DNA from 3 places in the Lysobacter sp. GQ73 genome. Region 2 is predicted to be linked to each of the others. Evidence: predicted binding sites of a transcription regulator. Region 2 holds the regulator's gene; each other region holds the start of a gene.

Evidence for each region. The regulator sigma-54, encoded in region 2, starts transcription at its own class of promoters, with help from an activator protein. The targets are predictions, from matches to a motif close to TGGCACGNGCNTTGC.
Region 1: a site for sigma-54 is predicted at 5,769-5,783, ahead of glnA (type I glutamate--ammonia ligase). Genes of this name have one in related genera too.
Region 3: a site for sigma-54 is predicted at 3,438-3,452, ahead of pgaA (poly-beta-1,6 N-acetyl-D-glucosamine export porin PgaA). Genes of this name have one in related genera too.

The regions. Positions count from the first base shown of each region.
Region 1 covers NZ_JCAXEE010000008.1:195,407-205,856, forward strand. The annotation lists gene AC6CH2_RS20035 (tetratricopeptide repeat protein) at 1-21, shown strand, start outside; gene AC6CH2_RS20040 (YbhB/YbcL family Raf kinase inhibitor-like protein) at 75-701, shown strand; gene AC6CH2_RS20045 (RDD family protein) at 822-1,295, shown strand; gene AC6CH2_RS20050 (DUF4377 domain-containing protein) at 1,317-2,171, opposite strand; gene AC6CH2_RS20055 (DUF4377 domain-containing protein) at 2,260-3,198, opposite strand; gene AC6CH2_RS20060 (hypothetical protein) at 3,320-4,153, opposite strand; gene AC6CH2_RS20065 (DUF2750 domain-containing protein) at 4,222-4,710, opposite strand; gene AC6CH2_RS20070 (undecaprenyl-diphosphate phosphatase) at 4,760-5,566, opposite strand; gene glnA (type I glutamate--ammonia ligase) at 5,861-7,270, shown strand; gene AC6CH2_RS20080 (TorF family putative porin) at 7,806-8,681, shown strand; gene AC6CH2_RS20085 (P-II family nitrogen regulator) at 8,728-9,066, shown strand; gene AC6CH2_RS20090 (ammonium transporter) at 9,087-10,450, shown strand, end outside.
Region 2 covers NZ_JCAXEE010000004.1:398,635-409,084, reverse strand. The annotation lists gene AC6CH2_RS14340 (DUF3108 domain-containing protein) at 1-156, shown strand, start outside; gene AC6CH2_RS14335 (DUF3108 domain-containing protein) at 157-855, shown strand; gene murA (UDP-N-acetylglucosamine 1-carboxyvinyltransferase) at 1,172-2,425, opposite strand; gene AC6CH2_RS14325 (BolA family protein) at 2,603-2,842, opposite strand; gene AC6CH2_RS14320 (KpsF/GutQ family sugar-phosphate isomerase) at 3,090-4,115, shown strand; gene AC6CH2_RS14315 (KdsC family phosphatase) at 4,257-4,805, shown strand; gene lptC (LPS export ABC transporter periplasmic protein LptC) at 4,802-5,368, shown strand; gene lptA (lipopolysaccharide transport periplasmic protein LptA) at 5,349-5,876, shown strand; gene lptB (LPS export ABC transporter ATP-binding protein) at 5,876-6,595, shown strand; gene AC6CH2_RS14295 (RNA polymerase factor sigma-54) at 6,678-8,084, shown strand; gene hpf (ribosome hibernation-promoting factor, HPF/YfiA family) at 8,316-8,645, shown strand; gene AC6CH2_RS14285 (PTS sugar transporter subunit IIA) at 8,688-9,152, shown strand; gene hprK (HPr(Ser) kinase/phosphatase) at 9,318-10,268, shown strand; gene rapZ (RNase adapter RapZ) at 10,265-10,450, shown strand, end outside.
Region 3 covers NZ_JCAXEE010000001.1:64,413-74,862, forward strand. The annotation lists gene pgaB (poly-beta-1,6-N-acetyl-D-glucosamine N-deacetylase PgaB) at 1-1,268, opposite strand, end outside; gene pgaA (poly-beta-1,6 N-acetyl-D-glucosamine export porin PgaA) at 1,271-3,235, opposite strand; gene AC6CH2_RS00275 (GH92 family glycosyl hydrolase) at 3,711-7,121, shown strand; gene AC6CH2_RS00280 (hypothetical protein) at 7,536-9,863, shown strand; gene AC6CH2_RS00285 (hypothetical protein) at 9,885-10,172, shown strand; partial or broken gene AC6CH2_RS00290 (MFS transporter) at 10,331-10,450, opposite strand, start outside.

The DNA of each region.
Region 1 (10,450 bases), on a different contig from region 2:
CTGGGTTATCCGGAAAACTGAGCCGCCTATCCACGCACCGACGGCGCGCCGCGCCGTCGCTCCAGGAGCCCGACATGCGTATCCACAGCAACAGTTTCGAGCACGGTAAGCGTCTGCCGGCCGAGTTCGCCGCCGGCCAGGCCACCGCCGAGGGTTTCGGCTTCGCCGCCAACCGCAATCCGCACCTGGCCTGGGACGGCGTGCCGGCCGGCACGCGCTCGTTCGCGCTGTTGTGCATCGACCCGGATGCGCCGACCGTGCCGGAGATGGTCGACCGCGACGACGTGCAGATCCCGGTCGACCAGGTGCGTTGCGATTTCTTCCATTGGGCGATGATCGATATTCCCGCCGCGGTCACCGAGATCGCCGCCGGCAGCTGCAGCGACGGGGTGACCGCGCACGGCAAGCAGAGCCCGGCCGGTCCGGCCGGATCGCGCCAGGGCATCAACGACTACACCGGCTGGTTCGCCGCCAATCCGGACATGGCCGGCGACTGGTACGGCTACGACGGCGCCTTTCCGCCGCCGAACGACCTGCGCCTGCACCGCTATTTCTTCCGCGTCTTCGCTCTCGACGTCGAGCGTCTCGAGGTCGGTCCGCGCTTCACCGCCGGCGAAGTGCTGTACGCGATGCAGGGCCATGTGCTCGGCCAGGCCACGACCTATGCGACGTATGCGCTGAATCCGGCGGTTGCCGGCTGATCGACGGCGGTGCACGGCGTCGCCGTTGCGAGCGCGCACCGCGATTGCGGGCGCGCTGTCGGTTGCCCTAGAGTCCGCCGAGGGATCCCGCTTCGGGACCGACAGGGGAGCACGATCGGCATGGACGACAACCCGTATCACGCACCGCAGACCGCGGTGCAGTTGGACGAGCGCATGGCGAAGTTGGAGGCGGCGAGCTTCCTCCGGCGCTTCTTCAACTACCTCATCGATTTCGTCGCCTGCTATGCGATCGGCTTCGTGATCGCCTTCGCGTTCGCCTTGTTCGGCGGGGAAGGCGCGCTGGCCGCGATGGACGAACCGAACCTCCTGCGCGACTACGCCATCGGCATCGGCCTGATGTTGGCCTACTACATCTTGCTCGAAGGCATGTTCGGCGTCACCGTCGGCAAGCTCATCACCGGCACCCGCGTGGTCGACGAGCAGGGACGCCCGCCTAGTTGGGGCCAAGTCATCGGGCGCTCGTTCGCGCGGCTGATTCCGTTCGATGCGTTGTCGCTGTTCTTCTCGGACAGTCGTCGCCCGACCGGCTGGCACGACCGCCTGCCGAAAACCCTGGTGGTGCGGACGCGCTGAGCGGCGCGTCCGCGACGGCGCTTACGACTTCGGCGGCGGCACCAGTTCGCTCTCGACCACCATGTCGAGCACGTAGGCCACCGACGAGGCGTCGGCCGGCGGGTTCTTGATGTCGAACTTCTTGACCCGCACGACGTTGCGCACGCCGGCTTCGTGCTTGTAGCCCTCGATGTCCTGGTACAGGAACTGCCACTCGCCCGGCGCCTGCGAGACGCCGTTGGCGTCGTAGCTGCGTTCGCGCACCCACAGGCACTGGTGCTTGGGCATCAGCGGATGCGGGCAGGTGCGGCGCTGCGCGTCGACTTCGAAGAACATCGTGGTGCCGGCGCTGCCGTAACGGGTTTCCGCGGTCGGCTGGCCGCTCAGGCCGAGCTTGCTGCCCGAAGCGGTGGTCAACAGCAGGCGCGGCTGCGGCGCCTCGCCTTCGATGGCGAATTTCGCATTGCCTTCGAGCTGCTTGGCGATCTCGTCGTCCATCTGCATCAGGCGCTGGTCCTGGCAGGCCATCAAGGTGGTCTGGAACTGCTTGACCTCGATGCGGTCGCCCTTGAGCGCGTACGCCGCACCCACGTGGTTGCAGCCGCCGGACACGCCGAGGCGGTCCTTGACGAAGCTCAGCTGCAGGCCGTACTTGCCTTCGCGCTGGAGGGCCGCGATCGGCTTGCCGGCGCTGTCGGTGGCCGAGTCGAGATTCCACTTGTAGCCGCCCAGGTCGATCGCGGAAGTCGCCGGCGCGGCATCGGCCGGCGCGGCGCTGTCCTGGGTGGGCTTGGCGGTGTCGCCGTTGCCGGTGCTGTGGGAAGGCGCGGCGCAGGCGGCGAGCAGGGCGAGCGACAGCGCGGCGGCGGACAAAACGAGGGGGCGGGTGATAGTCATGGGGCGCGATGATCCAATGTTGGCTGCGAAGACAGGATCAACGGCCCCACGCGGGCCATGGGGTTGGCTGCGTTCAGCCGCGGGTCGGCTAGGGCCGGTCGTGAGCGACCGCTCCGCCTACGGTGCCGTTCACGTGGGTCGGCTCCGGGGCCGACGGCGTGGCGTAGTCCAGCGCATACGAGCTTACGAGCCGGCCGCGCAGCATCAGTGGGTAATGGCGTACACGGACGAGTTCGTGCGCTCCGGGTGAGTGGCGATAGCCCTCGATCGGGCCGTAGAAGCGATGCCAATCCGAAGCCGACACCCGTCGGCCGAGGACGTAATGCAGCTCGCGCACCCACAGGCAACGGGATGCGGCGACCAGCAGGCCCTCGCAATCGACTTCTTTCGCCGCGACCTCGAGCGTCATCTCGACCGGCTTGCTGCCCCAGGCCGCATCCTCGGTCTGCAAGACCAACTGGGTGCCGTTGCGGCTGGTCAAGCGCAGGCGCTGCCGCACGCCCTGGCCCTCCAGGCGGTAGCGGTAAGGCGAGAGCAGGTGTTCGTCGACCGCGATCGAAGTCGCCTGGGCGAGATGGTTGGTGCAACCGACGGCCTGTTGGACCTGATCGGACACCTCGAGGACATCGCCGCGCAGGCGATAATCGCCGGACATTTCGCCGCAGTGCCCGTCGATCGTCAGGCGTCCGTCGTCGCCGAACTCGAAATGGATCCGCGAGAACTCGTTCGGCTGCAGCTCCGGCAGCGCGCGGCCGTCGGCGGCGGTGGCGAGCAGGATTTGCCAGCGGTAACCGCCCAGGCCTTGCGGGCCCGGATCCGGTTTCGGCGGTGGTGGGCGCTGCGTCACCGCGGCCGGGCGCGCGTCGCCCGGTATGGCGGTGGGTTCGGGTTCGGTCGCCGCAGCAGCCTCGGTGTGACCGGGCCGGTCGTCGCCGCCGCAGGCGGTCAGCGCGAACAGCAGTGCGGCGAGGAGCGGCGCGTAGGCGTACCCGCCCGGCGACTCGGTCCGGCGGACGACGGAAGGCATTTGCGGCATGGTCGGCCCCGCTACGGTAAATGCCGAGCTTGGACCCGGCCGGGGCAGCTCGCCACCGACCAAAGGCGGGGACGAGAAGCGAGCCGGTTGGGCCGCAAGGCGGATGCGATCGTCAATCGCCGCGTGGATCGACCGACGCGCAAGCCGGGGTCTCGGGTTGGATGCGGGCCTGGGCGTCGCGATACTCCTTGACGTAGACCACGCCGTGCGCGCCGTGCGCATCGACGATGTCGAAGCGCCGCACCCGCAAGATCGCGCGGAAGCAGGCTTCATGGCGATAGCCTTCGATCGGTTCGCGCTGCCAGTGCCAGTCGCCGACCGGAATGCGGTTCGCGCCTTCGCTGCGAACCTGCCGCACATGCAGGCAGCGCTCGCGACGCCTCGACGGCGGCGGACAGCGGCGCTCGTCGTCGATCTCCAATTCGAGCGGGCTGCCGGGGCTGCCGTAGCGCGTCTGCGCGGTCGGCACGCCGATCAGGCTGATGCGCGCGCCGTCGTCGTGGGTGATCAGCAGCTTGTGCGTGTCGCCCTCGGCGACGATCGCGAATTGCGTCTCGACGGTGGCTAGACGGAAGAAGGCAGTGTCCATCGCGGCGTCGCGCCTGCAACCGGCGGTGGTCTGGATTGCGCCCTGGTCGTCGCGCAGCAGTCGCTTGCCATCCAGCTTGTAGCGGCCGCCGACCGTGTTGCAGGCTCCTTTCAATTCGAATACGCCGTCTTGGTAGCGCGCATGCAAGCCACGATGACGCGCTCCGCGCAGCGCGCCGATGCGGCGGCCCCGCGCATCGGTGGCCTCCAACGGGTACCAGTCGAAGGCGCCGAGCAAACCGGCCTGGGTCTGAGGCAGCGAATAAGCCGGTGCGGGTTGCCGGCTGGCGGCAACCGAGGCCGGCGAGATCGTCGTCAGCAATGCGGCGAGCGATGCGAGGCAGAACAATCGATTCATGGTGCGACACTCCTTGTCGATCAGCGATGGGCGTTCCAGTCGCAACGCGCCGGCGCGCGGCTCGGGGTTCAGCCTTTGGGCTTGGCGAACTTCTGCGCCAGTTCGCGCTGGGCGCGCTCCAGGTCGAGGCCGCCGTCGCTGTCTTCTTGCTCGCTTTCGTCGGCGAGCACGGCGTCGATATGCCCCAGCAGTTCCGCCGGGGTGACTACCGCGCACTGCATCGTGGTGTTCGGGAACACGCCGACGCCGAGGCCGGCCTCGGTCAGCGCCGGCGCGGCCTTCGCGCGCCAGGCTTCCAGCTCGCGCAGTACCGGCGCATAGCCCTTGAGCTTCGGCGCCGCCGCCAGCGCGGCGCGCGCGGTGCTGGTCGAAGGCCACACCGGCAACAGCTCCTGGCCGTCGTCGTCGAACAGGGTCAGCACGAACTCGCCGGACTCGGCGACCCACAGCTGCCCGGTGCGCGCGACCGCCGCGACGAAGGCGGCGTAGCGCTCGGGTCCGGACAACTGGGCGTAGTCGAGCAATTCCTGTTCGGCGGCGCGATCGGCTTCGTTCATGGCGGCGGCTCCTGCCGGTGGGGCGATGCGATCAGCTGGGCGTTCTCATTCAACTGCCGGACGGCATCAGCAGCAACAGCGCCGCGCCGAACACGAAGCGGTAGATCGCGAACGCGGTGAAACGGTGGGTCTGGATATAGCGCAACAGCCACTTCACCGCGATGAAGGCGGTCACGGCCGAAGCGACGAAGGCCACCCCGAGCGCGTTCCAGTCTTCGTTGGCGGCGGCCGGGGTGCCGAGCACGCCGAGCAGCTCGTAGCCGCTGGCCGCGAACATGGTCGGGATGCCGACCAGGAAGGTGAACTCGGTCGCTGCGGCGCGGCTGGTGGTGCCGGCTAGCAGGGCGATGAAGATCGTCGCGCCCGAACGCGAGGTGCCCGGGAACACGCCGGCGACCACCTGGGCGATGCCGACCAGGGTCGCGACGGTCCAGGTGATCTCGCTGCGTTCGCCGAGCGCGGCGGCGCGCTTGGCGGCGAAATGCTCGGCCGCGATCATCCATACGCCGCCGAGCACCAGCGCCCAGGCGATCGGCAGGACCTGGTCGGGCAGGCTGAAGCCGGCCTTCTTGACCGCGATGCCCAGCACCGCGGTCACTCCGAAGGCGACGGCGAGCTTGTACAGGTAGTCGCGGTTGTCGCGCTCGGCGAAGCCGGTCGCGAGCGTCCACAGCCGGCGCCAGTAGATGACCACCACGGCGAGAATCGCGCCGGCCTGGATCGAGATGTTGAACAGGTCGGAGCGGTGTCCGAGCCAGTGTTGCGCGATCAGCAGATGTCCGGTGCTGGAGATCGGCAGGAATTCGGTGATGCCTTCGATGATGCCGAGGAGCAGGGCGGCGAGCAGGTCGGTCATTAGGGGCGGGGGTCTTGGTCGGGGGCGGAGAGGCGGAGCGCGCCGTCGCGATCGGGGGTTCGCGGCGGCGCGCCAGAATAACGGAAAGCGTATTGCACTAACTTGGTGCGAATGCCCGGTTTCGCGCCTTCATATGGTGCGTCCCGATCGTGACAGATCCACGATTCTGTTTTATTTCATGGACTTAGAGGGTGCTGAAAGTTGGCACGACGCTTGCTTCCCTGTCAGGCAGGCGGCTTCAATGCCCTCGCGTTGCACGACTTTTACTCCCGACTCCCCTTTCCCGGAACGAACATGTCTCTCGAACAGGTCGAAAAGCTCATCAAGGATCACAAGGTCGAATTCGTCGACCTGCGTTTCACCGACATGCGTGGCGTGCAGCACCACGTGACCTTCCCGAAGTCGATCGTCGAGCCCTCGTTGTTCGAAGACGGCAAAATGTTCGACGGCTCCTCGATCAGCGGCTGGAAGGGCATCAACGAGTCGGACATGATCCTGCTGCCGGATCCCTCGACCGCGTTCCTGGACCCGTTCACCGCCGATCCGACCGTCGTGCTGACCTGCGACATCCTCGACCCGGCGACCATGCAGGCCTACTCGCGCGATCCGCGCGGCGTCGCCAAGCGCGCCGAGGCCTACCTGAAGTCCAGCGGCGTCGCCGACCAGGCCTTCTTCGGTCCGGAACCCGAATTCTTCATCTTCGACTCGGTCCGTTACGCCAATGAGATGGGCCACACCTTCTTCCACGTCGATTCGGAAGAAGCCGCCTGGAACTCGGGCAAGGAATACGAAGGCGGCAACAGCGGTTACCGTCCGGGCGTGAAGGGCGGCTATTTCCCGGTCGCGCCGCTCGACTCGCTGCACGACATCCGCGCCGAGATGTGCAAGACCCTTGAGCAGGTCGGCATCGAAGTCGAAGTGCACCACCACGAAGTCGCCAACGCCGGCCAGTGCGAGATCGGCACCAAGTTCAACTCGCTGGTGGCCAAGGCCGACGAACTGTTGACGATGAAGTACATCATCAAGAACGTCGCCCACCGCAACGGCAAGACCGCGACCTTCATGCCCAAGCCGATCGTCGGCGACAACGGCAGCGGCATGCACGTGCACCAGTCCTTCGCCAAGGGCGGCGTCAACCTGTTCAGCGGCGACGGCTACGGCGGCCTGTCGCAGATGGCGCTGTGGTACATCGGCGGCGTGTTCAAGCACGCACGCGCGATCAACGCCTTCACCAACTCGGGCACCAACAGCTACAAGCGCCTGGTGCCGGGCTTCGAGGCGCCGGTGATGCTGGCCTATTCGGCCCGCAACCGTTCGGCCAGCTGCCGCATTCCCTACGTGGCCAACCCGAAGGCGCGCCGCATCGAAATGCGCTTCCCCGACCCGATCCAGTCGGGCTATCTGACCTTCGCCGCGCTGATGATGGCCGGCCTGGACGGCATCAAGAACCAGATCGACCCGGGCGCGCCGAGCGACAAGGACCTCTACGACCTGCCGCCGGAAGAGGAGAAGGGCATCCCGACCGTGTGCCACTCGCTCGACCAGGCGCTCGAAGCGCTCGACAAGGACCGCGACTTCCTCAAGGCCGGCGGCGTGTTCACCGACGACTTCATCGACAGCTACATCGCGCTGAAGATGCAGGAAGTGACCAAGTTCCGCGCGGCGACACACCCCTTGGAATACCAGATGTACTACGCCGTCTGATCGCCATGAACGCATCCATCCTCGCACCAGCCAAGCGTCATCCAGATCGCCCGCGCCGCTTCGATGCGGCGCGGCGGGATGCCGCGCGGCGGCGCGCGCAGGCGATGCGCGAGATGCAGTAAACCACCACACGGCCCGGGGCTAACGCTCCGGGCCGTGTCGCTTTCAGGGAAGAGCACCCACCCGGGCGACGCCACTCGCCTCCATCCGTCCGATATCGGCCATGGCCGACGTCGCGGGAGCGGCTTGCCGCAACAAACGCAGGACACGAAACGCAAAGCCCCTTACCACCGAAACCCTCGACCGCGGCATCGCACACAGCACGACGAGTACGCAGCCATCGAGCCGCGACCGATCGATGCGCGCCGCCGCGGACCCGACCGACCACAGGAGGACAGCCATTCGACGCAGGCGCGGACCGCAGAGTCCGACCGCGCGTCCATCTCCGGCCCGAGCACGACGAAGGCGTCGACGCGGCCGGAACGCAACGAAGCAATGACCGGGGAGGGGCCACCGCTTATGAGGAGCCTGCGTCATGTCGTTAGATAGCAAAACCGAAAGCGCCGGCGCCACCGGCAAGACCGCGCGAACCAGGTTCGCGCGAGCCACGACCGCACCAGCCACGACCGCACCAGCCAGGACCGCACGAGCCAGGACCGCACGAGTCAAAGCTGCGCTCGCCACCGCGCTCGCGTTCGCCGCGCTCGCGGCCACGACTGCACACGCCGGAACCTCGGGCTCGATGAGCCTGACCAGCGACTACCTGTTCCGTGGGGTGTCGCAGACCAACCAGAACCCCGCCTTGCAGGGCGGCATCGAATACGCGCACGACAGCGGTTTCTACGCCGGCGCCTGGGGCAGCAACGTCAGTTGGCTGTCCGACACCGTCGTGATCGGCGACGACATCTCCAACAGCCTCGAACTCGACGGCTACATGGGCTACCGCGGCAAGGCCGGCGAGCTGTTCTCCTACGACGTCGGCGTGCTGACCTATTACTACCCCGGCGACTACCCGAGTGGCTTCAACAGCCCCGACACCACCGAGATCTACCTCGGCGGCACTCTGGCGCCGTCGGAGACGGTCTCGGTCGGGCTCAAGTATTCGTATGCCGTGACCGACCTGTTCGGCTATGCCGATTCCGACGGCAGCGGCTACCTCGACGCCAACCTCAACTGGACCTTCCAGCCGAGTTGGACGCTCAACGTCCACGGCGGCAAGCAGTGGATCGAGCACAACAAGGATTTCGAGTACGCCGACTGGAAAGTGGGCGTGACCAAGAGCTTCGACAGCGGTTTCTCGGTCGCCGCCGCCTACAGCGACACCGATGCCGGAGAGGCTTTCTATACCAACGCTCACGGCAACTTCCTCGCCGACGACGCTTTCACCCTGACCGTGACCAAGGCGTTCTGAGCACGCCCGGCGCACGACCGCACACGAACCATCACGGAGCCGCGAGATGAAACTGATCATTGCCATCATCCGCCCGTTCAAGCTCGACGAGGTGCGCGAAGCGCTGACCGAAGTCGGCGTGTCGGGCATCACCGTCACCGAAGTCAAAGGCTTCGGACGCCAGAAGGGCCACACCGAGCTGTACCGCGGCGCCGAGTACGTCGTCGATTTCCTGCCCAAGCTCAAGATCGAGTGCGCCGTCCCCGACAGTCTGCTCGACGCGGCTCTGGAATCGATCCAGAACGCCGCCCGCACCGGCAAGGTCGGCGACGGAAAAATCATCGTCCTGCCGGTCGAGAACACGGTGCGCATCCGCACCGGCGAACTCGACGACGACGCCCTGTGACCCTCCACGCGAGAAACGAAATGAACCACACGATGATCGAATCCCGCTCGCGCGAGCGGATCGCAGGCCCCCTGGCCCTGGCCGCCGCACCGGTGTTGGCGTTGTTGTCGGCCGGCGCCGCGCGGGCGCAGGAAACCGCCGCAGCGGCCGCGCCGGTGGTCGACAAGGGCGACGTCGCCTGGATGCTGACCTCGACCCTGCTGGTGCTGCTGATGACGGTGCCGGGCCTGGCCCTGTTCTACGGCGGCCTGGTGCGCTCCAAGAACGTCCTGTCGGTGTTGATGCAGGTGTTGGCGGTGTTCTCGCTGATCGTACTGCTGTGGGTGACTTACGGTTACTCGCTGGCGTTCGGCGGCGGCAACGCCTTCATCGGCACCTTCGACAAGCTGTTCCTCAAGGGCGTCGACAAGGCCTCGCTCGCGGCCACCTTCACCGCCGGTGTGTCCCTGCCGGAGTACGTCTTCATCGCCTTCCAGTCGACCTTCGCCGGCATCACCGGCGCGCTGATCGTCGGCGCCTTCGCCGAGCGCATCAAGTTCTCGGCGGTGCTGCTGTTCTCGGCGATCTGGTTCACCTTCGCCTACCTGCCGATCGCGCACATGGTCTGGTACGGGCCCGACGGTTATCTGTTCGCCAAAGGCGCGATCGACTTCGCCGGCGGCACGGTGGTGCACATCAACGCCGGCATCGCCGGCCTGGTCGGCGCCTATTTCGTCGGCAAGCGGGTGGGCTACGGACGCGAGGCGATCAAGCCGCACAACGTCACCTTCACCATGATCGGCGCGTCGCTGTTGTGGGTGGGCTGGTTCGGCTTCAATGCCGGCTCCAACCTGGAAGCCACCGCCGGCGCGGCGCTGGCCTTCCTCAACACCCTGCTGGCGACGGCCGCGGCGGCGCTGGCCTGGAGCCTGGTGGAGAAGGTGATCAAGGGCAAGCCGTCGATGCTCGGCGGCGCTTCGGGCGTGGTCGCCGGCCTGGTCGCGATCACCCCGGCCTGCGGCACGGTCGGTCCGTTCGGCGCGATCGCGATCGGCGCGATCGCCGGCGCCTTGTGCGTGTGGGGCGTGCACGGTCTCAAGCGTCTGCTGCGCGCCGACGACGCCCTCGACGTGTTCGGCGTGCACGGCCTCGGCGGCATCATCGGCGCCTTGTTGACCGGCGTGTTCAGCTCGCCCGCGCTCGGCGGCTTCGGCCTCGGCGCCGGCAACGACAGCATCGCCGAGCAGCTGGGCGTGCAGGCCCTGAGCGTCGGCATCACCGTGATCTGGTCGGGCGTGGTCTCGGTGGTCGCCTTCGCGATCGTCAAGTTCGTGGTCGGCCTGCGCGTGCCGGAGGAATCCGAACGCGAAGGCCTGGATATCACCACTCATGGCGAGTCGGCTTA
Region 2 (10,450 bases):
AACGCGATGCGCGTCAACCGCGTGCAGAGCGGCAACGAGGAAACCTCGATCTGGGTGGTCGACGGCGTTCCCACCCCGGTGCGCATCCTGCAGCGCGAAAATGGCCAGGACACGTACGATCTGCGTCTGGTCGAATACAAAGGAGTCAACGAATAAATGACGACCCACACGAATAGTCGAATCCCCAGGATTCGTTTTGCCTTGCTCGCTGCCGCGCTGGCCCTCGCCAGCGCCCCGGCGCTCGCGGTCAAGCCGTTCAGCGCCGACTATTCGGCCAGCTACATGGGCATGCAGGGCAACGGCCGCATGACCGTCGCCGCCGCCGGCGCGAACCGCTGGAAGTACAGCCTGGCGGTGACCAGCCCGCTGGCGAACCTGCAGCAGTCGACCGTGTTCGAGGAAAAGGCCGGCCAGTTGCGCCCGCTCAGCGGCAGCGACAGCAGCAAGGTGCTGACCAAGAACAAGAACAAGAACGCGAGCTACGACTGGGCGCGCGGTGTCGCCACCTGGACCGGCGACGTCAAGCCCGACCGCGCCGGGCCGATCAAGCTGCAGGCCGGCGACCTGGACGCGTTGTTGATCAACCTCGCGCTGGTCCGCGACGCCTCCGCCGGCAAGCCGTTGAGCTACCGCATGGTCGAGGACGGCCGGGTCAAGCAGTTGACCTACACCGTCGAAGGCAAGGAGGCGATCACCGTCGGCGGCAAGTCGCAGCAGGCGACCAAGCTCGTCAGCAAGAACGGCGACAAGGAAACCATCGCCTGGGTGGTCCCGGGCATGCCGGTGCCGGCGCGCATCCTGCAGCGCGACAAGGGCGCCGACGCGATCGACCTGCGCGTGCAGTCGGTGCGCTGAGCCTGCCCCGCCACACCACGCCGGCATCGCATCGCTGCGACGCCCAAGAGCCCCGCTTCGGCGGGGCTTTTTGTTGTTGGAAGATGGAGCGAATTGCGTCGAGAGCCTCGGCACCCCTTCCGCAGAGGGATTCGACTTAGCAGCGCGAACAGGAAATTTGCTCCGCTTTATAGCCGCAATTTTCGCCGAACGCAGAGCAGTCCCCGCGCCAGCCGATTTCATCGGCACCCGAACAACGCAAGGCGCAGCCCCCTTTGCAAAGGGGGCGAATTACCAAGGGGAACGGACGGTCGCGAATGCGTCGAGAAAAACCCGCTTACACCCGGCGGATCTTCGCGCCCAGCTTGGACAGCTTGGCTTCGATGTTTTCGTAGCCGCGGTCGAGGTGGTAGATCCGGTCGATCGTGGTCTCGCCCTGCGCCACCAGGCCGGCCAGGATCAGCGAGGCCGAGGCGCGCAGGTCGGTCGCCATCACCGGGGCGCCGCTGAGTTTGGGCACGCCGCGGATCACCGCGGTGTGGCCGTCCACGCGGATGTCGGCGCCCAGGCGCAGCAGTTCGTTGACGTGCATGAAGCGGTTTTCGAAGATCGTCTCGTTGATCACGCCCACGCCTTCGGCCACGCAGTTGAGCGCCATGAATTGCGCCTGCATGTCGGTCGGGAACGCCGGATACGGCGCGGTCACCATGTCGATGGCGCGCGCGCGGCGGCCGCCCATGTCGAGGGTGATGCGGTCGCCGTCGACTTCGATATGGGCGCCGGCGTCGCGCAGCTTGTCGAGCACCGAGTCCAGCGTGTCGGCGCGGCTGTGGGTCGCGGTGACACGGCCGCCGGTCATCGCCGCGGCGACGAGGAAGGTGCCGGTCTCGATGCGGTCGGGCAACACGTCGTGGCTGCCGCCGTGCAATTTTTCGACGCCATGCACGACGATGCGACCGCTGCCGGCGTTCTCGACCCGCGCGCCGAGCGCATTGAGGCAGTCGGCCAGGTCGACGATCTCGGGCTCCATCGCGGCGTTTTCGAGCACGCTGGTGCCCTCGGCGAGCACCGCGGCCATCAGCACGTTCTCGGTGCCGGTGACGGTGACCACGTCGAACACGAAGCGCGCGCCCTTCAGGCGACCCTTGCGTTGCGCCTTGATGTAGCCGTTCTCGACGGTGATCTCGGCGCCGAGCGCCTGCAGGCCCTTGATGTGCTGGTCGACCGGACGCGAACCGATCGCGCAACCGCCCGGCAGCGAGACCTCGGCTTCGCCGTACTTGGCCAGCAGCGGGCCGAGCACGAGCACCGAGGCGCGCATGGTCTTGACCAGTTCGTACGGGGCGACATGGCTGTTGACCGTGGTCGGGTCGACCGTGATCGTCGCGCCTTCGCTGCGCACGCCGGCACCGAGCTCGCCGAGCAGCTTGGCGGTGGTCAGCACGTCGTGCAGCTGTGGCACGTTGCGGATCGTCACCGGCGCATCGGCCAGCAAGGTCGCGCACAGGATCGGCAACACGGCGTTCTTGGCGCCGGAAATCTGGACTTCGCCATTGAGCGGCTGCCCGCCTTCGACCACGATTTTTTGCATTTAGGGAGCCGGGTATGGGAAATGGAGAATCGTTAATGGTAAGAGCAGACGGCCGGGGACGGGTGAGGTCCCGGTGAAGTGCCGCCGGGCACCGGCCCGGTGGCGGCCGCTCGCGGCGCAGCCGCTTGGCTGGCCGCGCATCCTCGACTGCCTGCTCGGGCCGCTTGCCCGGGCCGCTTACTTCGGGTTGCCCGCTTCTTCGGGCGTCAGGGTCTTCAGCGCCAGGGCGTGGATCTCGCCGCCCATGCGCTCGCCCAGGGTCGAATAGACCAGGCGGTGGCGCGCCAGCGGCAGCTTGCCGCGAAAGGCTTCGGCGACCACGGTGGCCTCGAAGTGGACGCCGTCGTCGCCGCGCACTTGCGCTTGCGCGCCGGGCAGGCCTTGTTCGATCAGGGTGCGGATGGTTTCGGCGTTCACTACTCGAGCCTCTGGAGGATGCGGCCCGTTGCGCGGGCCAAACGATGGAGCGGCAAGCGGACGACGCAGGCGCGCTGCGCGGCCGGAGGCCGGCTGAATACGGGGTGGCCGCTGCCCAGAGCGGATCCTGCCGGGAGGGGATCCGCCGCGGGGGACGGCGCTGGGCGGACGAACCGCTTAGAATTGACGGATTAGCCTAGCGGAAAGCCCTCCGGTCCGAAATGGCGACCTTCGACACGGCCTCTCTATGACCAGCTCCGCACGCCCCGCCCTCGATCCCACCGTCCTGCAGTCGCCCGCGGCGCAGGCCGGTCTGGCCCAGAGCGGCCGGCGCGTGTTCGAGATCGAGGCCGAGGCGCTGGCCGCAGTCGCGGCCCGCATCGACGGCGATTTCACCGCCGCCTGCAACCTGGTCCTGGCCGCGCGCGGCCGGGTCGTCTGCACCGGCATGGGCAAGTCCGGCCACATCGCGCGCAAGATCGCCGCGACCCTGGCCTCGACCGGCACCCCGGCCTTCTACGTCCATCCGGGCGAAGCCGGCCACGGCGACCTGGGCATGATCACCGACGCCGACGTGGTCCTGGCCCTGTCCTATTCGGGCGAAAGCGACGAAGTGCTGATGCTGCTGCCGGTGCTCAAGCGCCAGGGCAACCGCCTGATCGCGATGACCGGCCGGCCGCAGTCGACCCTGGCGCGCGAGTCCGACGTCCACCTCGACGTCAGCGTGCCGGCCGAGGCCTGCCCGCTCGCCCTGGCGCCGACCTCCAGCACCACCGCCTCGCTGGCGATGGGCGACGCGCTCGCGGTGGCCCTGCTCGAAGCGCGCGGCTTCACCGCCGACGACTTCGCCCGTTCGCACCCGGCCGGCGCGCTCGGCCGGCGCCTGCTGCTGCACATCACCGACATCATGCACGCCGGCGACGAAGTGCCGCGGGTCCACGCCGATGCCAGCATCAGCGAAGCCCTGGTCGAGATGAGCCACAAGCGCCTGGGCATGACCGCGATCGTCGACGACGCCGGTTGCCTGATCGGTCTGTACACCGACGGCGACTTGCGCCGCACCCTCGACGACGCCGGCGTGGACCTGCGTTCGACCCGCATTTCCGAGGTCATGACCCGCTCGCCCAAGACCATCGGTGCCGACGCGCTCGCGGTCGAAGCCGCGCAGCTGATGGAGACGCACAAGATCAGCGGCCTGCTGGTCGTGGACACTGAACGCCGCGTGGTCGGCGCGCTCAATATTCACGACTTGTTGCGTGCGAGAGTGGTTTAAGAGCCGGGACTCGGGACTCGGGACTCGGGACTCGGGACTCGCAACAGCATCAGAGCTTTCCTGCCAAATTCCAAATTCCCGAAATCCGAGTCGAGTCCCGAAACCCGAGTCCCGAGTCCCGAAATACCGAGCGCCAAACCTGTGCCCTACAGTCACCTCAACGATTACCCCGCCGAAGTCCGCGAACGCGCCGCCCGCATCCGGCTGGCCTGCTTCGACGTGGACGGCACCCTGACCGACGGCCGGCTGACCTACGACAGCGAGGGGCGCGAGCTCAAGAGCTTCCACGTCCAGGACGGCCAGGGCCTGTCGCTGCTGGGCAGGTACGGCATCGCCGTGCATTTCGTCACCGCCCGCGGCGGCGTCATCGCCGCTCAGCGCGCGGCCGAGCTCGGCGCCACCGCCCACGGCGACGTCGCCGACAAGCTCGCCTGCGTGCGGCAGATCGCCGCCGGCCTGGGGCTGTCGCTGGACCAGGTCGCGTTCATGGGCGACGACCTCGCCGACCTCAAGATCCTGCCCCACGTCGGCCTGTCGGTCGCCCCCGGCAACGCCCACCCGTGGGTGCGCGAGCGCGTGCACTGGCGCACCGTGGCGCGCGGCGGCGAAGGCGCGGCGCGCGAACTGTGCGACCTGCTGCTCGGCGCGCAAGGCCATGCCGAGCGCGTGCTGACCGGTGCGCTCGGATGAGCTGGCGCGGCATGCTGACCCTGATCCTGATGGCCGCCGCGGCGCTGAGCGGCTGGGCGCTGTGGTCGCAGCGCGACAAGAACGGCGGCGACGGCCGCGCCGAGGCGCGCCCGGACTACGTGCTCAACCAGTTCGAGGCGGTCGTGCTCAACAGGCAGGGCAAGGAATCGTTCACCTTGCGCGCGCCGAAGCTGACCCGCGACCCGAACGAGAAGACCCTGGACGTCACCACCCCGCTGTTCCTGATCCCGCCGAAGGCCGGCGGCAACGGCGGGGCCTGGGAAGTGCGCTCGCAACGCGGCTGGGTCAGCGCCGAGGGCGACGAAGTGCGCCTGCGCGGCCAGGTCAAGGCCGACAGCACCAATGCCGAGGGCAAGCCGATCAACATCACCACCGAGGAACTGAACCTGTTCCCCGACACGAACAAGGCCACCTCGGCCGTTCCGGTGACGTTGATACAGCCCGGCACTATAATGAACGGGTCGGGATTGCAGGCCGATCTCGAAACCAAGAACGTCACCATTCCCAACGTCAAGGTCCGCTATGAAGCGAAAGCCCGCTAACTGGCCGGCGCTGTGCCTGGTCGCCCTTCTGCTGGCGCCGGCGGCCGCGCTCGCGCGCTCTTCGGACCGCAACCAGCCCATGGATGTCGGCGCCGACAGCAGCAACTGCTCGGTCAGCTCCGACTCCGGCCCCTGCGTGCTCACCGGCGGCGTCAAGATCGTCCAGGGCACGTTGGTCATCAACGCCGCCAAGGCCGACATCAAGCGTGCCGCGGGCGACATCAGCTTCGTCACCCTGACCGGCTCGCAGGCGACGCTGAAGCAGGAGCTCGACGACGGTTCGCCGTTCAACGGCCGCGCCAACAAGATCGAGTACGACATGCCGAAGGACACCATCGTCCTGACCGGCAACGCCTACGTCGACAAGAACGGCGACACCATCAAGAGCGAACGCATCGTCTACAACTCCAAGACCGGCCAGGTCGAGAGCGGCGGCACCGGCGGCCGCGTGAACATGCGCCTGCAGCCCAAGAGCAAGACCGCCGCGCCGGCCAAGGGAGGCGGCTGATGCTGGTCGCGCAAGGCCTGCGCAAGGCCTACCGCTCGCGCGAAGTAGTGCGCGACTTCGGCCTGACCCTGGATGCGGGCGAAGTCGTCGGCTTGCTCGGCCCCAACGGCGCCGGCAAGACCACCTGCTTCTACATGATCGTCGGCCTGGTCCCGGCCGATGCCGGCCAGATCGTCCTCGACGGCAAGGACATCACCGCCGAGCCGATGTACGCCCGCGCCAAGTACGGCGTCGGCTATTTGCCGCAGGAACCCTCGGTGTTCCGCAAGCTCAGCGTCGCCGACAACCTGCGACTGGTGCTGGAACTGCGCGACGACCTCGACCGCGCCGGCATCGAGCGCGAGCTGGCCAGCCTGATGGAGGAACTGCAGGTGACCCACGTCGCCGAGCAGCTCGGCGCCAGCCTGTCCGGCGGCGAGCGCCGCCGGGTCGAAATCGCCCGCGCCCTGGCCGCCCGCCCGCGCCTGATGCTGCTGGACGAACCCTTCGCCGGCGTCGACCCGATTTCGGTCGGCGAGATCCAGCGAATCGTGCGCCATCTCAAGAATCGCGGCATCGGAGTGTTGATCACGGACCATAACGTCCGTGAAACCTTGGGCATTTGCGACCGGGCGTATATCCTGAACGACGGTGGCGTGCTCGCGCAGGGGGCTCCGGACGCGCTGCTGGCCAATCCCGATGTCCGTCGTGTCTATCTGGGCGAACAGTTCCGTCTGTAACCTTGCGGTTACCGGGCGCGGACGACGCCCACGACGCGCGGCCCGGGCCGACAGCCATCTCAGGTCGCGTTAGCAATCGATGATGAAGCCTCGCCTCCAAGCCTCGCTCGGACAACAGCTGGTGATGACACCGCAATTGCGGCAGGCGATCCGCCTGCTGCAGTTGTCGGCTGTCGAACTGGAAGCCGAGCTGGCCACCGCGATCGAGAGCAATCCGCTGCTCGACTGGACCGATCCGTCCGCGGTCAACGAAGACGAGCCGCGCGCGCCGCCGAGCGTCGAGGAAGGCGCCGAAGCGCCGACCGCTGAGCCGGAATGGACGATGGACGACGGCGAGACGTGGTACGAACGGGTCGGCCCTTCCGACCACGACGAAGACTCGCCCGCGGCCGAACAGGTCGCCGAGGCCGAGACTCTGCACGATCACCTGCTGTGGCAACTGCACCTCAGCCCGCTGTCGCAGCGCGACCGCAGCATCGGCGTGGCCCTGATCGAGGCGATCGACGACGACGGCTATCTGCGCGAAAGCCTGTCGGCGATCGTCGAATCGCTGGCGATGGGGGTCAGCGAGGAAGAAGTCGCGACCGTGCTGCACCAGGTGCAGCGCTTCGACCCGGTCGGCTCCGGCGCGCGCTCGCTCAGCGAGTGCCTGAGCCTGCAGCTCAGCACCTTGTCCGACGACACCCCCGGCAAGACCCTGGCTTTGGTGATCGCCGGCGAACCGCTCGAACGCCTGCCGCGGATCGGCGCGACCGGGCTGGCCAACGAACTCAAGCGCGACATCGCCGAGGTCGAGACTGCGGTGCAGTTGCTGCGCTCGCTCGACCCGCGTCCCGGCGCGCAGATGGGCGCGATCTCTACCGACACTTACGTGACCCCGGACGTGGTGATCTGGCGCCAGAACGGCCTGTGGCGGGTGGCGCTGTCGGAAGCGATGCGCCCGCGCATCTCGATCCATCGCGGCTACGAAAGCATGATCCGCCACGCCAGCGCTTCCGACGCCAGCTATCTGCGCGGGCATCTGCAGGAAGCGCGCTGGCTGCTCAAGAGCCTGGAAGCGCGCGGCGACACCTTGCTCAAGGTCGCGCGCTGCCTGCTCAAGCAACAGGCCGGCTTCCTCGAATTCGGCGACAGTGCGCTGCGCCCGCTGACCCTGCGCGAGGTCGCCAACGAAGTCGGCCTGCACGAGTCCACGGTCTCGCGCGCGATCGCCCGCAAGTACGCGCGCACCCCGCGCGGGACCATGCCGCTGCGCGCCTTTTTCGCCTCCGGCATCGACACCGGCTCCGGCGGCGAGGCCTCCAGCACCGCGATCCAGGCCATGATCCGGCGCCTGATCGAGGCCGAGAACCCGCGCAAACCCTTGTCCGACGCGCGTCTGGCCGAAACTCTCAAGGCCACCGGCGTGCCGGTCGCGCGCCGCACCGTGGCCAAATATCGCGAGGCGATGAGCATCCCCTCGTCGCAGGAACGCGTGCGCATGGCGTAAGCCCGCCAGATTCCGCAAATCCGCCGGATTTCGGCTCTATTTCCCAACGAATCAGCGACTTAGGCCCGGCCTACGACCATTGTTGCGGTCTGGCCACTTGCACCTGGAACTGGGCGTGCGATGCTGGAATCCCTGGCCCCGGCCAGGGCGTCAAACAGGCCCCCGGAGCCGTCGACGACCGACGGCCCGGAGCCCAGTCTGCATTCTCCCGCGACGTGAAGGAGGTCTCCGATGCGTATCGAAACCCACGGCCAGCAACTGGAAGTCACCGCAGCCCTGCGTGACTATGTGGAAACCAAGCTGGCCCGCCTGCAGCGCCATTTCGACCAACCCTTCGACGTGCGTACCCAGCTCAGTCTCGACAAGCCCGACCATCGCGCCGAGGCCACCGTGCTCATCGCCGGCCGCACCCTGCACTGCGACGCCGCCGCCATCGACATGTACGCCGCCATCGATCTGCTCGCCGACAAGCTCGACCGCCTGCTGATGAAACACAAGAGCAAGCAAGTCGACCATCACCGCGGCGAAAGCCTCGCACGCAACGGCGAATTCGTCGGCTGAAACCGGTTTACGGGGCCCGGTCATCGATCCAGACACGCCGTCATGCCGCTTTATGAATTACTGAGTGCGGAACGGGTCGCGATCCTGGTCGAACCCGGCGATCGCAATACCGTGCTCGATGTCGCCGCGCGCATGCTCTGCGACGGTAATTCCTCCACTGCGTTCGCCCTGCGCGCAAGCCTGGGCGAACGCGAACGGCTCGCCAGCACCGCGATCGGCCACGGCGTCGCCATCCCGCATGCGCGCACGCCCCTGTTCGAACACAGCCGCGGCGCCTTTCTCAGGCTGGCCCAGCCGGTCGATTTCGGCGCCATCGACGGACGCCCGGTCGACCTGATCCTGGCCATGGCCATTCCCGAGCACCACGTCCAGCAGCATCTGCTGTTGCTGGCCGAGCTCGCCGAACGCTTCGCCGACGGCAGCTTCCTCGAGCGATTGCGCTCGGCGCCGACCGTCGCCGAGCTGAGCTACCGCCTGCTCGATCATTGCCGCCGCAGCGCGGCCTGAGCCCTGCCTTCGCAGAAACCTCGATTCGAGCGGCGCTCGCTTCGAAGCGCTTTTCCGGCAAGCGTCCCGGCGCCGCGTCGGCCCAGCGCTTTCACGCCGCAGGAGCCCCCGCCGGCTGCGCATCGGTGCGGACACTGCCATCGCTTTGCTCGTAAACTTGCGCCCATGAGCAAGAGCATCCGTGCAGGCGAACTGTTCGAACAGCAGCGCGAGCGGCTCGCCCTGCGCTGGGTGGCCGGCCAACGCGGCGACGGCCGCCTGGTCGAGGCGGTCAACACGGTCGCGCGGCGCCCGTCGCTGGCCGGCTACCTCAATGCGATCTATCCCAACAAGGTGCAGATCCTCGGCACCGAGGAGCTGACCTGGCTCGACGGCCTGGACTCGCGGCTGCGCTGGGAAACGATCGAGAAGATCATCCAGTTCCGGCCCCTGGCCCTGGTCATCAGCAAGGACCAGCCCTGCCCCGAGGACCTGCGCATCGCCGCCGAGGAAACCGACACCCCACTGTGGGTTTCGCCGCGCCGCGGCCACGAATTGCTCAACCACCTGCAATACCACCTGGCGCGCGCGCTCGCCCCGCAGATCACCCTGCACGGGGTGTTCATGGAAATCTATTCGATCGGCGTGCTGATCACCGGCGAATCCGGATCGGGCAAGAGCGAACTCGCGTTGGAGCTGGTCACCCGCGGCCATCGCCTGGTCGCCGACGATGCCCCTGAATTCACCCAGATCGCGCCCGACGTGCTCGACGGCACCTGCCCGGACATGCTCCAGGACCTGCTCGAAGTGCGCGGCCTGGGCGTGCTCAACATCCGCCAGATGTTCGGCGACACCGCGGTCAAGAACAACAAATACCTGCGCCTGATCGTGCACCTGACCAAGCCGATGAGCGAACCGATACCCGCCGGAATCGAACGCCTGACCGGCGACACCGGCATCCGCCGCGTGCTCGACCTCGACGTGCCGATGATCACCCTGCCGGTCATGCCCGGCCGCAACCTCGCCGTGCTGACCGAAGCGGCGACGCGGCTGCACAGCCTGCGCATGAAAGGCCTCGACCCGGCCGCGGCCTTCATCGCCCGGCACAGCAACTTCCTGGAGCGCGGCGAATCGTGAGCAACTCCCCTTTCGATCCCGCCGCGTCCGGCGAGGGCAGTGCCTTCACCCTGGTCATCGTCAGCGGCATGTCCGGCTCGGGCAAGTCGGTGGCGCTGAACACCTTCGAGGACCTGGGCTTCTACTGCGTCGACAACCTGCCGGCGGAACTGCTGCCGCAGTTCGTGCAGAACGTGATCAAG
Region 3 (10,450 bases), on a different contig from region 2:
TCCGGGTTGCTGGCCTGGATCTTCAGGCGCTGGTTCAAGGCCGCATCCGGCAGTTCGAAGCCGAGCACCGGCAACCAGGCGAACACCTTGACGTTGGCGCGGGTCTTGAGCTGCCAGGCGACGCGGTTGTACAGGTCGGCGCGCATCGGCAGGTGCCGGTTCGGGAAATACAGCGCATCGGCCGAGCCGTTGCCGTCGGGGTCGGCGAAGGCTTGCAGGAACACGTGGCTGGGGCCGACCTGCTTGACCCGTTCGATCAGTCTGTCGAGGTTGCGCGCCTGCTGCGCCGGGTCGGCGTCGTAGACGTAGTCCAGGTCGACCTGCAAGGCGCGCAGGCCGTCGAGTTCCTCGTCGTGGCGCAGCTCGTAGGCCAGGTCGTTGACGGTGGGGTTGTCGAACACCAGCAGGCGCGCCAGGCCGTGCAGGTCGGCGCCGATCTTCTGGTGGCGGCCTTCCAGGTCGAAGGTCACCGCCATGCCGAGTTCGTCGGCGATCGCATTGGTCTGGCTGTTGTAGGCCGCATACGGCCAGATCACCGACTTCGGGCGCACGCCGAGTTCGCGCTCGATCTCGGCGGCGCTGTCGGTGAGGTCCTGGCGGATGCGCGCCAGGTATTCGGCTTCGGTCTCGTAGCGCCGGGTCTTTTCGTTCCAGGCGCGGGTGATCGCGGCGGGCATGGTGTTGCCCTGCGGGTTGGAGGTCACGCCGCGGTGCAGGGCGTGGCTGTGCGAGGCGACTTCGACCAGGCCCGAGGCCTGCATCTCGCGCAGTTGCTCCCAGGTGACGAAGTCGTCGTGGGTGAACATGCGCGGGCCGTAATCGACTTTCTGGTCGCGCGGCAGGTCGACCCAGGAGGTCACCACCGCCATCAGCGCCGGGTAGTGGTAGGCGCGCAGCAGCGGGAAGACGTGGGTGTAGATGCTGCGCAGGCCGTCGTCGAAGGTCAGCAGCACCGCCTTGGGCGGCAAGGGTTTGCCGCCGCGCGAGGCGGCGATGACCTGGCTCAGCGCGACCGGCTGGTAGCCGTGGCCGTGCAGCCAGTCCAGGTGCGCGGCGAAGTTCTGGGTGCTGACCGCGTAGGCATCGGGGTCGCCCTTGCGCGCCACTTCGTCGCGCACGTCGTGATAGCTCAGCACCAACAGTTCGTCGGCGCTCGCCGCGAGCGGCGCCAGTGCGGCCAAGGCCAGCGCTGCGCCAGCGAGCAGACGATGGAAGCTGCGGTGCAGACGGGTGGAGACGGCGGCGCGCGAGACAGCGAAAGACGACATGTTCATTCCTCACCCCAACGGAAGCTCAGATCGAAGGCGACGCGGTCCTCGCGCACGCCGTCGTAGACCGGACGCGACCAGTTGACGCCGTAGTTGAGCGTGCGGCCGCTGCCGAAACGCCATTCGTGTTCGTAGCGCAGCTGCGGCACCCAGGCGCTGCCGTAGCCCTGTTGCCAGTACGGGCCGGCGCTGGCGCTGAGGCGTTGCACGAAGTGGCGGGTGTAGCGGCGCCAGGCGACGTGATCCAGGCGCACACCGAGGTTCAGCGAGGCGTCGCGGCTGGGGTTGAAATACGGCACCTCGGCATCGCGGCGGCTGGCGCGGCTGGTCGACAGGTCGGCCAGGCCGGCGATTTGCAGGTGCGGTCGCGTGTACAGGCGCTGGTCCAGGCTCAGCGCGAGCGCGCTGCGGCGGTTGTCGTCGCTGTAGCGCAGTTGCTGCGCGCTCGCGCCGAGCGTGGTGCGTTCGCTCGGCGTCCAGCGCAGGCCCAGGCTCAGGGCATCGGCGTCGATGCCGGCGCGGCGCGCCTGCAGCGACGCGTCCGGGGTTTGCCGATACCACGAGGCATTGGCGTGCCAGGCATCGTCGAGGCGCCAACCGGCGTCGAGGTAGTAGCCGGTGCGGTCGCCGCCGGCGAGCCAGCGGTCGTCGGCGCGATCGACGCCGAAGCCCAGGCTGAGGCGGTCGTAGGCGTACAGCGCGCCGACGCCGTTGCGGCGGTCGTGGACGCGGGCGCCGGGGTAGTCGGCCCAGGCGTCCTGGGCGTGCGCGGTCAGGCGCCAGCGGTCGTCGATCAAGGGGCTGCGGATCTCGAAACGGTGCACCGCGTCGCGGCTGCCGAACGGCGATGCGGCCGCGCCGCCGCCGCGCGCGTCGCTGCGCCCGCCGGCGGTGCTGAGCGTCCACTGCCAGCCCAGGCGCCGGTCCCAGGACTCGCTCATCTGCTTGACCTGCACGTCGCGCGGGCGGTGGGCGATCAGCTCGTCGTGGATCGGCCGCGCCAGGTCGACGCGGGCGTGTTCGAGGTAGGCGCCGATCTGGCCGATGCGCGCGCCGACGTTGCTCGGTTCGAGCGTGCTCGCCATCTGGAAGCGTTGCAGCGCGCGGTCGGTCCAGCCGCGTTTTTGATAGGCGACGCCGAGGTTGGTCTGCAGGCTCGGGTTGTCCGGGCCGATCGCCGCCATCGCTTCCAGCCGCCGCTGCGCGCCGACGGTGTCCTCGCCGTACAGGCGGATCATGGTGTGGGTGCTGTCGGCGTCGTAGTGGCGCCAGTTCTCGAAGCTCTGCTTGGCGCCGTCGACGCGCACCCAGGCCGGCTCGGCCGCCTTGATCTTGTCCAACTGGGCCAGGGCGGCGTCGAAGCGCTCGCTTTCCGAATAGGCGTAGGCCAGTTGCAACTGCGAGTCGTGATCCTCGGGCCACTCGCGCACGACCCGTTCGAGCACGCTCGCGGCTTGCTCGGGATGCTTGTCGGCGAGCAGCGAGGCGCCCACCTTGGCCAGCGCATACATCGGCACCTCGACGCCCTCGGCCTGCAGGGCGCGGTAGCGTTCGATCACCTCGGCATGGCGTTCGAGGTGATTGAGCAGCAGCAGTTCGTCGAAGCGGGTGCGCAGGTCGGCCTGGCGTTGCCCGGGCGTCTGGGTGGCGCGGTACTGGCCGAAGGCCTCGCGCGCGTCGCGCATTTCGTCGAGGCGGGTGGTCTCGTCCTCGGGGAACAGGCTGCCCCAGAGCGTGAGGCGGGCGAGGCGGCCGGCCTCCAGGCGCTGGCGTTCGGCGGCATCGAACAGCTCGGGACGAGCGCGATACAGGGTCCAGGCGCGATGCGCGCTGCCGAGATCGGCCAGGGTCAGCACCTGCAACCGGTACAGACGGTCGTCGCCGGGGGCGGACGCCTGCGCGCTTTCGATGCGCGCCAGCGCGGCGAGCCACTGCCGTTCGGCGCGCAGGCGCTCGATGTCGGGCATCGGGTTCGCCGTGGCAGTATGACGCTCTGCAGCAAAAACTGACGTTGAGGGGCAGATTGCGCTCGCGGTCGCGAAAGCAAGGGAGAGAGCAAGTCGATGCGGGGTGGGCATGGGGGACGGACTTCCGTGTTGCGAAGGGCTGCAAGTGCTGATCTAGACCAGCACAAAAATGTGATGCAAATCACATTCCAGGAGGGGTGACGCAAAAGGTGTGCCAAAGGCGCGCCACCCGGGCCGGGGTTCGCGGTGGAAGTGATTGTTCAGATTGGATTTTTTGCCGGTGCGCGGCGGCGGCCGATGCTGCGGCGCGGTTTGACAAGGTCGATTTAGATCGATTCAAATCGCCAAAGCAGGGGCGTTCGCCGGTCGGCGCAACGCGAATCGGAGGCGATCGCCGTCCGGTGCAACGGGAGCGGGAATGTCGGCAAAGTACGCAGTGCGCCGCGAGGGCGCAGGGGCGAGAGCGAAACAGGCCATGGCCCTGGTCCTGGCCGGGGCCTTGGCGCCGGCCGCGACGGCCGGGCCGGCGCGCAGCTTCTGGACCTCGTTCGAGGCCGGTGAGCCGGCGATCGCCGAGACCGCGGCCGCGAGCCCGGCGCCGCGCCTGAGCGCCGACGGCGGCCCGCCCGCGGCGGCCGCCCTGACCGCCAAACCCGGCGTCGGCTTCAGCGGCGTGCGCTCGCTGCGCTACCAAGGCGTCGGCAGCGGGGCGGCGCAAAGCGCGCAGGCCTTCGAGGTCGACATCGCGGTGACCAAGGACACGCAGTTGTCCTATCGGGTGTTCCCGCTGTCGAGCGCGCACCTCCCCGGCCAGGCCGCGCCGTCGAAACTCGATGCGTTGCGCAACGCTTCGACCTATGTCGCCATCGACTTGGTGTTCGACGACGGCAGCCGGCTGTCGCAACGCAAGCCGCTGGACCTGTACGGCAATGGCCTGACCGCGCGCGAGCAGGGCATGGCGCGGCTGCTCTACCCGGATCAATGGAACGCGGTCAGCAGCCGCATCGGCGAGGTAGCCGCCGGCCGCCGCGTGCGCCGGATACTGCTGGTCCACGACGGCGACAGCGCGCTGCCGTACCAGGGCTACCTCGACGACCTGCGCATCGCGCCGGCGCCGGCGCTCGCCAAGGGCAAGCGCGCCGCGCTGCGCCCGAGCGACTACGTCGACACCCGCCGCGGCAGCAATTCCAACAGCCGCTTCTCGCGCGGCAACACCTTCCCGGCGGTGGCGCTGCCGCACGGCTTCAACTTCTGGACCCCGACCACCAACGCCGGTTCGCACTGGATCTACCAGTATCAGGAGCGCAACGGCGACGACAACCGTCCGCGCATCGAGGCCTTCGCGCTGTCGCACGAGCCGAGCCCGTGGATGGGCGACCGCCAGACCTTCCACGTGATGCCGGCGATGGGCGAGGGCCGGCCCGAATTCGACCGTAGCAAACGCGCGCTGAGTTTCGGCCACGACGAGGAAACCGCGCGCGCCGACTATTACCGGGTGCGCTTCGACAACGGCCTGGTCGCCGAGATGACCCCGACCGACCATGCCGCGGCGATGCGCTTCACCTTCCCGGCCGAGCCCGGCGAGACCCGCGCGCAACTGCTGTTCGACCATCGCGACGAACACGGCGACATCCGCCTGGACCGCGACGGCCGCAGCCTGAGCGGCTGGAGCGAGAGCATGAGCAAGCTCTCGACCGGCGCCTCGCGCCTGTTCTTCTACGCCTGCTTCGACCGGCCCATCCGCGACGGCGCCCGGCTCGACCGCGACAAGGCCGGCGGCCGCGACCGGGTCTCGGCCTGGTACGGCTTCGACCTCAGCGGCGACCCCAACCGCCAGGTGACGATGCGCATCGCCACCTCGCTGATCAGCGTCGAGCAGGCGCGGCGCAACCTGGAACTGGAAATCGGTGCCGACGAAGACTTCGACGCGGTGCGCGAACGCGCCCGCGCTGCGTGGGACGCCAAGCTCGGCATCGTCCGCGCCGAGGGCGCGCCGGCGCACGAGCAGGCGGTGCTGTATTCCAATCTGTACCGCTTGTTCCTGTACCCCAACAGCGGCTACGAGAACACCGGCACCGCCGAGCGGCCGCTGTACCGGTACGCGAGTCCGTTCTCGGCGCCGGCCGGCAAGGACAGCGCCGAGGCCACCGGCGCGGCCATCGTCGACGGCAAGGTCTACGTCAACAACGGCTTCTGGGACACCTACCGCACCAGCTGGCCGGCCTACGTCCTGCTGACCCCTGGTCATGCCGGCGAGATGATCGACGGCTTCGTCCAGCAATACCGCGACGGCGGCTGGATCGCGCGCTGGTCCTCGCCGGGCTACGCCGACCTGATGGTCGGCACCAGCTCCGACGTCGCCTTCGCCGACGCCTGGCTCAAGGGCGTGCGCAATTTCGACGTGCGCTCGTTCTACCAGTCGGCGATCCGCAACGCGTCCAGCGTCAGCCCGGTGCCGGGCGCGGGCCGCAAGGGCATCGAGCGCGCGATCTTCACCGGCTACACCGACACCACCGTCGGCGAAGGCCTGTCGTGGTCGATGGACGGCTACATCAACGACTACGCGATCGGCCGCCTGGCCGGCGCGCTGGCGCAGGAAGCGGGCGCCGACGATCCCTACCGGGCGAGCTATCGCGACGATGCGGTGTACTACCGCAATCGCGCCCTCGGCTACGTCAACCTGTTCAATCCGCAACTCGGCTTCTTCGTCGGCCGCCACCGCGACGGCCGCTGGCGCTACACCGCGACCGAGTTCGACCCGACCCGCTGGGGCGGCGACTACACCGAGACCAATGCCTGGAACATGGCCTTCCACGCGCCGCAGGACGGCGCCGGCCTGAGCGCGCTGTACGGCGGGCGCACCGCGCTGGGCAACAAGCTCGATCTGTTCTTCGCCACGCCGGGCACCTTCGAGGTCGGCAGCTACGGCGGCGTCATCCACGAAATGCTCGAAGCGCGCGACGTGCGCATGGGCCAGTACGGCCACAGCAATCAGCCCTCGCACCATATTCCGTACATGTACGCCGCCGCCGGCCAGCCGTGGCGGATCCAGGAAAAGGTGCGCGACATCCTCGACCGCCTCTACGTCGGCGGCGAGATCGGCCAGGGCTATCCCGGCGACGAGGACAACGGCGAGATGTCGGCGTGGTGGTTGTTCAGCGCCGCGGGGTTCTATCCGCTGCGGATGGGCTCGCCCGAGTACGTGATCGGCGCGCCGCGGTTCGAACGCATGAGCATCCGCCTGGAAAACGGCCGCGAGCTGCGGATCAACGCGCCCAAGGTCAGCGCGCGCAACCGCTACGTGCAGTCGCTGCGGGTCAATGGCGAAGCCTGGGACCGCTTGACCCTGCCGCATGAATTATTGACGCAAGGCGCGGTGCTGGATTTCCGCATGGGCCCGACGCCGTCGAACTGGGCCAGCAGCGCGCAGGCGCTGCCGGAATCGCTGAGCGCCGATGGCGAGACGCCGAAGCCTTGGCACGATCTGGGACGGCGCGACAACGCCGCGGTCGCCGGTGTCGCGGCCAAGCAGGCGGCGGCCTTGTTCGACGACGACGCCACCACCGCGACGCGCCTGAGCGGGCCGATGCCCTTGCTGAGCTGGAATTTCAAGACGCCGGCGACGGTGCGCCTGTACACATTGACCTCGGCGGCGCGGCGCGGCGATCCGCAGGCCTGGGCCTTGCAGGGCTCCAACGACGGCGCGCAGTGGACCACCCTCGACGAACGCAGCGGGCAGGCTTTCGCCTGGCGCCGGCAGACGCGCGCGTTCGCCATCGCCGAGCCGGCGGCGTATTCGCGTTATCGCCTGCGCCTGCTCGCCGACGGCGCCGGACAGGGCGGCATCGAGCTGGCCGAGGTGGAATTGCTCGGCGAGGCGAAGTAGGGCGCGCCGCAGCGAAGCGGCTCCGTCCTCAGGTCGATGGCGCTGCCGTGCCGCGGCGTCGCAGGGTCGCGCGCCGACGGTCGCACTCGTGGAGTTACCTCGCGCGCCGCCGATCGGCGCGCGTCGTTCTCATCGTGCGCCGTTCTCGTCGCACGCGGTTCTCACCGCACGCCGTCGGTCGGCGCGTGCGACGCTAACTTGCCGGCGCTCGCATTGGCGCTGTGACGCGTTGTGCGCTTTAACGGAAAGCTCATGCGTTCGCCTCGAACGCAGCGGTCCGATCGCGCGAATCGTTCCCGTTATGTCCCGGTATCGCCCCGTGTTCTTCCTCGGAACGCGCGCCGGGGAGGGCTATGGTCGGCGATGCAGTGCGATCGACCCATCCACGCGGAACGATTCCGCAACGAGGCTCATATGGAACTCATGGGACGTACCGGCTCCAGGCTGCGGCATCACGCCGCGGTGCTGGCAACGGGCTTGATGCTCGCCGCGCCCTTGGCGCAAGCCCAGAACTTCGAAACTCACTACGGCAACCAACCTTGGCGCGACGGCGGCGAGGACGTGAAGGCGGTGAACTATTGTCCGGGCCGCGGCTCGGTCACCGTCGGCACCCGTCGCGCCAGCGACGGCACTACCCAGGTCCTGGTGACCCGCGCCAACGATGTCGGCGTCACCGACGACAGCAGCATCGACACCTGGCAACAGGCCTACATGATCGCCGGCAGCAAGCGCTCCGACGCGTACGGCATCGCCGAACTCAGCGGCGAGCGCGGTTTCGCCGTGACCGGTTCGGTGCAGCTCGGCGAAGGCAGCTTCATCTACGTGCTGCAACTCGATTGCCGCGGACGGCAGATCTGGACCACCTTGCTCGACAACGCCGCGACCAGCCATCGCGCGACCGGCTATGACCTGATCGAAACCGGCGCGGTGATGCCGAGCAAGGCGGCGCAGGGCGAACTGGTCGTGGTCGGCGAGGAAAACGACAAGGACGGCCGCACCCTCGGCCGCATCGCGCGCCTGGATGCGGCCGGCAACGTGCTGTGGGATCACCGTTACGACGGCAGCGGCGACTGGCCGGGCCTGCGTTTCCGCGCGGTCACCGAGAACCTCGCCAGCAGCGGCGGCTTCACCGACATCGTCGTGGCCGGCACCGCGTTGACCACCGATGCCAAGCGCGGCGGCCTGATGTTCCGCACCGACGCCAACGGCGCGCCGGTGTGCAGCAGCGTGTTGATCGACGGCCAGGACCATCGCGACTTCCACGGCCTGACCGCGCTGTTGAACGCGAACTACAGCGGCGAGACGGTCTCGGTCGGCGCCTCCACCGGGCTCGACGAAGGCAGCGCGTCGCAGGCCTATCTGGCGCGTTACGCCCGCTACAGTTGCCGGCCGCTGGTGCAGGCGAGCTGGGTCGATCGCGACCAGGCCAGCTTCACCGCCTTCGACGTGGTCGAAGCGCGCGGCCTGGACGGCCGCGATGGCGCGGTCGCGGTGGTCGGCACCATCGCCGGCACCCAGGGCTTTCTGTTCGCGGCCAACACCGGCGACCTGCTGCGTTACGGCGGCCTGTCGCCGCGCCGTTTCGGCGACAAGTTCCGCGAAAGCCTGTACGCCATCGACCGCAAGAACGACCGCTTCATCCTCGCCGGCAACACCTTCGGCGATTGGCAGGGCGTCGGCGATATCCAGGACTTCTACTTCGTCCAGGTCGACCCGGGCCTCAACACCGGCTGCGCCGATCTGTGGGACCCCGGCGCGTTCAGGCCGCAACTGCCGTACAAGGAATTCCAGCCGCACCTGGAACGCATTCCGAAGTTCCAGCGGGTCGACACGCCGAGCGTGGAGGCCAGGGATTGGGGCTATGTCTGTGCGGTCGACCCGCCGGAAGGCTGCCCGGGCCTGATCAACAACGGCATCATCCAGCTCGGCGTGGCGCCGACCGGTCATCTCAACATCGAGTGCCCGAACATCGCCTTGTCGAGCGGCCGTTACGGCACCCGCCTGGTCGGCCTGCGCTACATGCCGACCAACGGCGAAGCCTCGGCGCCGGGCGCACCCTGCGAAGGCTGGGGCGTGGCCAACGCCGATCCGGCCGCGCCGGTGAGCGGGCGGACCTCGCGTTGCTCCGGCATCAGCAACGTGACCCTGGTGAGCTTCACTCCGACCACGAGCGCGGCGACCTCGGTGGTCACCGTCGGCAGCACCTTCCGGGTGACCCATCAGTACACCCCGATCGCGGCGACGAGTTACCTGTACCGGGTCGACGTCAAGATCGAGAACATCGGCCGCACCACGGTCAAGGACCTGCGTTACACCCGGGGCATCGACTACGACGTGCCGCCGAATACGTTCTCGGAGTACATCACCCTGGCCGGGGCGTCGCCGTTCCTGCTGGCCTGGAACAACAACGGCTTCAACTCGCTCGATCCGCTCGCCGCCAACTCCGGCTTGTCCGGGCCGATGACCGACAACGGCCCCGGCGATCTGGGTTCGCACATGGACTTCCGCTTCGGTTCGCTCGCTCCGGGCGCGGCGCGCAGCTTCGTCACCTACTACGGTGCGGCGCCGACCCAGACCGCGGCGCTCAATGCGCTGTCGATCGTCGGCGCGGGGCTGTATTCGCTGGGCCAGACCAACTGGGACGGCCTCGGCGGCGCCGGCAACACCAGCCCGAACCCGGGCACCGCGGGCGCGGTCAACGGCGTGCCGGCGACCTTCATGTACGGCTTCAAGACCAACTGACGTTCGGCGGTATCGAACGTCATCGGGCGTCAAGCTCCGGGGGCCGTCGGCCCCCGGAGCGTTTGCGGCAGCGGTGCGCGCGCCAACCGCAGCCGCAGATGGACGAGGCCGGCGAGCAGGCACAGCGCGATCAGCGCCATCAGCCAGCGGGTGGTCGCGGCGAAGCGCAGGCGTTCGAGCAACAGTCCGGTCGACAAGGTCGCCAGCGGCATCGCGCCCATGGTCGCTGCCGAGAACCAGGTCATTTCGCGGCCCATGTGCTGCGCCGCGACGCTGCGCTGCAGCCACGACAGCGACTGGATGCCGTAGAAATTGGACGCGCCGGCGAGCAGGCAGAACGCGGCCAGCACCGTCGCCAGGCTGGCATTCCAGGTCAGCAGGCCATAGGCCAGCGCGGCCACCGCCCAACACGCGAGCAGTTTCGCAATGACCGCGGCCAGGCCGTTCGATGCGTGGCCGGCGAAGACCGCGGCCGCGGCGATGCCGGCGAACTGGGCGACATAGACCAGGAAATAGCGCGTATCGCCGTGTTCGACCAGCAGCACCGGCAGCAGGATCTGCACCGGTCCGAACACCAGCACCGTGCT